2 regions of the Pseudoalteromonas thalassia genome follow, and region 2 is predicted to be linked to the other one. Evidence: predicted binding sites of a transcription regulator. Region 2 holds the regulator's gene; the other holds the start of a gene.
The links. Region 2 encodes sigma-54, which starts transcription at its own class of promoters, with help from an activator protein. Its sites were predicted from a motif close to GTTGGCACGNNNNTNGNNT; they were not measured.
Positions count from the first base shown of each region.

Region 1: the regulator sigma-54 is predicted to act here: its motif matches at 2,082-2,100, upstream of AAEU31_RS16300 (GumC family protein).

Region 1 covers NZ_JBMMUE010000015.1:38,854-42,770, reverse strand. Annotated here, with positions in the region: gene AAEU31_RS16315 (O-antigen ligase family protein) at 1-186, shown strand, start outside; gene AAEU31_RS16310 (acyltransferase) at 179-889, shown strand; gene AAEU31_RS16305 (glycosyltransferase) at 886-2,022, shown strand; gene AAEU31_RS16300 (GumC family protein) at 2,194-3,669, shown strand; gene AAEU31_RS16295 (glycosyltransferase) at 3,666-3,917, shown strand, end outside.
Region 2 covers NZ_JBMMUE010000012.1:41,145-45,061, forward strand. Annotated here, with positions in the region: gene AAEU31_RS14380 (HPr family phosphocarrier protein) at 1-113, opposite strand, end outside; gene rapZ (RNase adapter RapZ) at 125-970, opposite strand; gene ptsN (PTS IIA-like nitrogen regulatory protein PtsN) at 971-1,423, opposite strand; gene hpf (ribosome hibernation promoting factor) at 1,427-1,714, opposite strand; gene AAEU31_RS14400 (RNA polymerase factor sigma-54) at 1,741-3,237, opposite strand; gene lptB (LPS export ABC transporter ATP-binding protein) at 3,355-3,917, opposite strand, start outside.

The sequences.
Region 1 (3,917 bases), on a different contig from region 2:
ACGCAGTTAAATGATGAAAAAATAGCGGTAAATGCGAAAGCGTTAAAAGGCGGATTAATTGGCTTTATGGTGTCTGGAACCTTTTTAACTCAAGCATTTACATGGCCTATTTATATAATCCTTGCTTTAACAATTGCCTTAGAAAAGCTGGTAATGGATAGACAACGGGAGAACGCACATGAGTGAACAACTTAAACATTGGTTAAAATCAAGTGACAGCCCATTTGCAAAATCACTTTTTCAATTTGCAAAAGCTATTCGCAATCCGCAAATTTGGGTTATCCCTGGTGTACATTCTTTGCTGTTTAAGCTGCATTTACTTATTAGCACAACGGTTAGCGAGATGGCACGTATCTTTTATTACACACCGTTATTTAAAAGCCAAATTAAAGGCACTAAAGCTAATTTATATCTTTATTCAGGAATGCCACAAATATTAGGCAAACTCGAAATTAGTTGTAAAGATAATACGCGCATTAGTGGTATTACAACATTTTGTGGGCGGAGTCAGGGCGAATTTACACCTAAGCTTATAATTGGCAGTAATGTTGATATTGGCTGGCAAAACGCATTTTCAGTGGGGCGTAATATCATTCTAGAGGACGATGTGCGTCTTGCTGGTAGGGTGTTTCTAGCAGGGTTTCCTGGTCACCCATTAAATTCAGAAAGACGTGCAAAGGGTGAGCCTGATGATGAGTGCCAAGTAGGCGATATCATCATTAAACAAGGCGCTTGGATTGGTACTGGTGCAACTGTACTTGCAGGAGTAACAATCGGTGAAGGGGCTATTGTTGCAGCAAGCGCTGTCGTAACTAAAGATGTACCTGCAAACACCATCGTTGCCGGTAATCCAGCAAAAGTTGTTAAACAGCTTAAGGATTCGCTATGAAATTTATTGTATTCGGCGAAGACTGGCAAAGTCACCCAAGTAGTACACAGCATCTATTCAAACAACTAGCAAAACAGCATCAGGTTATTTGGATTAACTCGATTGGGATGCGCAAACCAACATTTCGCTTGATTGATTTAAAACGAGTTTTTAATAAATTAAAAAGCCTTTTTTTATCAAAGCGCTCAAGCCCAAATGCTAAAACAACTGATCATAGCCTCAATTTAGATTTAACAGCGCACACATTAGCCGTTTTACCTTGGCACGATAACCTTATTGTAAGGTTATATAATAAGTGGATTTTTAATAAAAAAGGTTTGATAGGTGATGAGCCAATTGTCTATTGGTTAAGTGTGCCAACAGCAATTAGTTTAATCTCTCCAAGAGAGCAAGATAAAGTAATTTACTATTGTGGTGATGACTTCTCAGCACTGGCTGGTGTTGATCATAAAATGGTTGCGCCATTTGAAAGAGAACTTATCAAAAAAGCAGATTCTATCTATGTTGTTAGCGAGCGACTTGCCAACAAAATGCCAAAATCCAAAGTGAAAATGCTTTCTCATGGGGTTGATTTAGCACTTTTTACTACGCAAACAGCAAAAGCCAGAGAACTTGAGCAAATAAGCAAACCAATTATTGGTTTTTATGGCTCCTTAAATGCTTGGCTTGATAAAGCCTTGTTGTTGACTATTGCTAAAGAGAGGCCTGAGTATCAATTAGTGTTAATAGGGCACCTCATAGAAGATTTCTCTGAGCTACTCAAGTTGGACAATGTAACCCATATAAAGGCTGTAGAGCATCATCGCTTAGCTTCATTTTCACAGCATTGGCAAGTATCAATCTTACCGTTTGTTGATAATGAGCAGATAAGATCTTGTGATCCACTCAAGTTAAAAGAATACATAGCCACAGGTACACCAATCGTCACAACACGCTTTGCTGCTGTTAATCCTTATCGTGAGACCATCTTAATAGCAGACACCCATCAAGGTTTTATCGATCGAATTGACTATGCAGTTAGCTTAAGTAAATCACAAAACTTAAACTGGCGAACTAATCAATCTCAGCAAGCTAATAATCATAGTTGGCAAGCAAAAGCCACGTTAGTTTGTAAACAACTAAGATTTTGCTGATTTAATCGTAAAACCTAAAAGCTGCATCTTGTATAGCTACAACATGCAGCTTTTTGCATTTTGGCTCGAGACCTGCAACTTACTAATTAAATGAATGTATCAGGGTTATTTATTTTCAATTTGCAATCAATAACCCAAACATTTTGCAAAATGCAAAGCAATAGGTAAATCATGTTAGTAAAAGAGCAAATCAAACGGTTACTATATTTAGGGCTTTATGCGCTATACACGCGTATTAAGCTTTTTATAATCCCGTTTTGTATTGTGCCACTCGTCGTGATTGTGCTTGCTTTATTTGCACAAAAACAATACAGCAATCATGCAACTATTTTAATCGAAGAATCTGCACTACTTAACCCATATTTAGATGACTTATCTTTCTCATTTCAATTATCAGATCGTATTGCAGCGTTACGCACCTTAGTTATCAGTCGCAAAGTACTTATCTCTGTAGCGAAAGAAACACAATTAATCCCTGAAAATGCCAGCAATAAACAGGTTGAAGAAATACATCAACAGTTGTCTAAGGCTTTATCTTTATCTTTGATTGGTGATGAGCTGGTCCGCATCAACTTTATTTGGCATAACCAAGCACAAATGAAACCCGTGCTTGAAAAGGTCGTTGAAAAATTTATAGAGCGTTTACTTGCTCCAACTAAAGCTTCTCTGGATACGTCTGAGCAATTTTTCTACATACAACTTGATAGTCTACGTGAAGAATTAGAGGCTTCAGAAGAAGCACTAGCAGAATTTAAAAGTCAAAACAGTAATACTTTACCAGCCGTGCTTCATAGTAACCGGCAAACATTTGATACCTTACTAAGTGAAAAACAACAAAAAATGATTGCTCTATCTGGTGCAAAAGCAAAGCTTAACGCACTGGTAAGTAAAGTAGGGCAAGCAAATCCTATTTTAGGAAACTTAGAAGAAAAAATAATCCGAACAGAATCAGAGCTCAGTTTGCTGCGCACTCGCTATACCGATAAGCACAGCAAAATCATCGAGAAAAAACGTACCCTCGTTAATTTAAAAAGCCGTCAACAAGCATTACTAGAGAAAAGCGAACAGTTAAGTACAACAAATATCGATCAGCTTTGGCAGTTAGTGAACACCTTACCTTCTCAAGATAACAAAGAATCAAGTGTATTGGTTTCTCAACTGTTAGCACTTGAAGAGGCACGCAACAACTTACTACAGCAAGAGCAAGAGTTTGCCATGTTAGAAGAGCAAGTGAAGCTAGTGAGCGATCGTTTATTAGTGACCAGTGATGTTGAAAAGCAATTACGTAAACTCGAGCGTGACTATGAAGTAAAACAATCACTATACAAAGATATGCTCAGTCGTTACGAAATGGCCAAAGTGACCGGCAAGCTTGTTAAATATGAAGGCCCTGACAAAGTTAAGACAATTGAACGCGCATATAGCCCAACGCAACCAATAAATACCTCAATTATAATGACTGCAATAGTTGGACTTATCTTAGGGATATTTACAGGTGGTGCAAGTGTGTTTGTTGCAGCCCTTTGTGATAGCCATTTAAAAGACACGCAAACCATTGAAAAGTTAACTAACACTGAGGTGGTAACAATACTTCCTATCGTCAATAACGGGGAAATAACCGGCATTATTGAAGGAGAAAAATCATGAATGTTATGCATTTAGTTCAACACTTACAGGTAGGTGGCTTAGAAAAAATGGCAATAACGCTGCTTCAAAATAGTCAATTTAAGCATTCAAGTATTATTGTTTCGCTTGAGGGGGATAGAAATACTGCATTTGAACAGTGGCCTGAGCTTCAGCCTTTCAGTCATCGCGTCATTTGTTTAGATAAAAAGCCAGGGATCAGTTTATCTGTTATAGCTAAAATCAAAAGTCTAATCAAAGAGCATGATATC
Region 2 (3,917 bases):
TGATAAAGCATAATTTTAGCATCAAATTGCAAAGCAAGTTGTGCTAAAACAGTGGCTGCTCGTGCGTGCAAGCCAAGCTTATTTTGAATTAAAAACGTGTCTTCTGCGTGCATCTGGCATCCAATTAAATATCTTGCTCGCGATGGCGGATTTTTACGTTCGCATGCGTTTTTGAAAAGCTATCACCAATGGTCTGCGCTAAATATACCGAGCGATGTTGCCCGCCAGTACAACCAATTGCGATAGTAAGATAGCTTCGATTGTTACGCTCAAGGTGAGGCAACCATGTTTGCACAAATGTTTGAATTTGCCATGTAAATTTTTGCACTATGCTATGACTTGCAAGGTAATCTTTTACTGGTTGATCTAAGCCAGTGAGTGGCTTTAGATCTGGCTCCCAATGTGGATTTGGTAAAAAACGTGCATCAAATACGTAATCGGCTTCTTTTGGAATACCATGTTTAAAGCCAAACGACATAAAGGTGATAATCAGCTTTTTATCTTTTTTACCTAAGATCTTTTCACGAATTGATTCAGCTAACTGATGAACACTCAGGTCGGTGGTATCAATCATAAAATCAGCGCGCGTGATCAGTACATCCAGTAATACTCTTTCTTGCTTAATTGCTAAATCGAGTGGCAGCGAGTCAATCGATAGAGGATGTAAGCGTCGCGTTTCAGAAAAGCGTTTGATCAGAGTTTGGTCATCACTGTCTAAATAGAACAGTGTTGGGTTTGCAAAACCTGGCAGGTATTCAAGAATATCATTAAACTCTTGCTGCTCTTTCGGTAAGTTACGCACATCTATGCTGACTGCTATTTTGTCATAGTTGTCTGAAACGCTACGAACAAGCGAAGGTAATAAGTTGACTGGGATATTATCAACACAGTAGTAACCCAAGTCTTCAAGTACACGTAAAGCGACCGATTTACCTGAGCCTGAGCGACCGCTGATGATAATTAATTCCATTTATGCCTCTGCTGATATGACCTGAAACAGTTCGTGGTCTGTTTTGGCGCTACGTAACTGTTTACAAAACTCTTTATCTTTTAGTCTATCAGCAATTGTCGATAAGGTCTTTAGGTGAAGTTGGCTGTCTCCATCTGGTACGATGAGTGCAACGAAAATATCCACAGGTCGGTTATCAATTGCGTCAAAATTGATTGGGGATTCACTCACTATGACAAATGCCTTTGGTTGCTCTGCACCACTCATGCGGCCATGTGGAATAGCAATGCCACGACCAATACCTGTACTGCCTAATTTTTCTCTATTGAGTAAGGCATCAAGGACGTCTTGTTGAGATAAATGAGGAAGCTGCTGGTGAGCCAGCTCGCTGATATATTCAAGGATTCTTTTTTTGCTATTAAAAAGGACCGCAGCTTTGCTGCAGTCCTGGTTAGTAAGTGAACTAAGTTTCATAATTTAGTGTCGAGCTAATTTCTCTTTGTGTTTAATGACTTGACGATCTAGTTTATCGATTAGCGAGTCAATGGCTGCATACATATCTTGGTGTGCAGTTGAGGCAAAGAGCTCGCCTCCATTTACATGTAAAGTTGCTTCTGCTTTTTGGCTTAATTTTTCTACATCTAGAATGACATGTACATTATTAATGTGGTCAAAATGCCTTTCTAGTTTTGCAAACTTGCTGTTTACATAGTCTCTTAATGAATCAGTGATTTCTACATGACGACCAGTTAAATTTAGTTGCATAAGCATTTTCCTTCTATGTAAAACGTCTAAATCAAACTCTTACGCTGATTAGACGGAGGTATCGCTAGAGACTCTCGATATTTTGCAATTGTGCGTCTAGCTACTTTAATTCCTTGCTCAGCCAATATATCTGCAATTTTACTATCACTCAATGGTTTAGCTGAGTTTTCTGCAGCGATAAGCTTTTTGATCAAAGCGCGAATTGCTGTTGATGAACACTCACCACCGTTTTCTGTGCTGACATGGCTTGAGAAGAAATATTTCAACTCAAAAATCCCGCGAGGGGTGTGCATGTATTTTTGTGTTGTAACACGTGAAATTGTCGATTCATGCATTTCGACCATTTCTGCGACATCGTTCAGCACCATTGGTTTCATGGCTTCTGGGCCATGTTCAAAAAATGCTTGTTGTTGCTGTACGATACAATTGGTCACTTTTAAAAGTGTATCGTTACGGCTCTCTAAGCTTTTAATAAACCATTTAGCTTCTTGTAAATGAGAGCGAATAAACTGGCTATCGCTGCTCGATTTTACTGAGCGTGACATAGCTGCATATTGGCTATTCACTCTAATTTTTGGCATACAATCTGGGTTTAGTTCAACGACCCAACGACCTTTAACTTTTTTAACCGATACATCGGGTATAACGTACTCAGACTCTTCGCGAACTATGCTGTCTGCTGGCTTAGGGTTTAAGCTGTGGATCAGCGTCATTACTTCTTTTAGTTCGCTTTCTTTAAGCTTAGTCTTTTTCATCAAAGTGCGATAGTCGCGACTTGCTAATAATTCAATATGCTCAGATAAAACCATTTTAGTTTCAGCTAAATACGGCGTACTCGCATCGAATTGGCGAAGCTGGATACATAAGCACTCTTGTAAGCTACGGGCACCAATCCCTACTGGATCAAACAACTGTATTCTCTTTAAGACCGCTTCGACTTCATCTAGTTCGATTTCTTCTTCATCATTATTTTGATTAAAACTTTCGACTATGTCTTCGCAGCTAACAGTTAAAATACCTGAGTCATCAATTGCCTCTACGATGGCGACAGCGATCGCTTCATCGGTTGGGCTAAATGGTGTGAGTTGTAATTGCCACATAAGGTATTCATGGAGGGTTTCAGTCGATGCACCTTGATAAATTGACTCATCTTCTGGCATTGGACCTGATGATGTTGATGGGGCTGCACTCATGTACTCATCCCATGTCACATCCATAGCTAAATCGTCACTAACGGTGTCTTTGTTAAGGGCATCGCTGCTTTCTTGTTCGTACTCACTCGGCGCTTCTTCGGCCGATGCACTTAGCTGAGTATCATCAGATTCAGCTTTTTGCTCGTTCTTACCAATGTTTTCATCGTTGTAATCTGCTTCTTCCACTTCAAGCAGAGGGTTACTATCAAGTGCTTCTTGAATTTCTTGCTGGAGATCCAATGTACTAAGCTGCAGCAAGCGAATTGCTTGTTGCAGTTGTGGAGTCATTGTAAGTTGCTGGCCCATGCGCAGCTGTAATGATTGCCTCATGTATCCCTAACAATCCTTTTATGTGTTATCGACACCTGTGCAGTCACAGGTAAATTTATATCGATTTATTGTCATTGTTATTTAGTTTAGCAGATGCGCTAGATGGTGGCTTATTGGTTATAGCCTGAATTGCTCACCTAGATACACATCGCGTACGGTTTGGTCAGCTAAAACATGCTCAGGTGTTCCTGATGCAATTAGCTCCCCATGAGAAACAATGTAGGCTTTTTCACAAACATCAAGGGTTTCTCTAACATTATGGTCAGTGATTAATACACCAATACCACGATTTTTTAAGTGTTCAATAATTTTCTTTATATCTAACACTGAAATAGGATCAACACCAGCAAAAGGCTCATCTAACAAGATAAATTTAGGGTTTGCGGCTAATGCCCGAGCAATTTCTACGCGACGACGCTCGCCCCCAGATAAGGCCATACCTTGACTATCACGAATATGCTGAATACTAAATTCATCAAGTAAGTTGTTGAGTGTTTCTTCTCGGCCTTGTTTATTTAAATCTTTACGCGTTTCTAAAATAGCCATTAGGTTTTGATAAACCGTTAACTTTCTAAAAATAGATGACTCTTGTGGTAGGTAACCAATCCCTAAACGTGCTCGGCTATGCATTGGCAAAAGTGTAATATCATTATCATCAATGCTGATCTTGCCTTTATCGC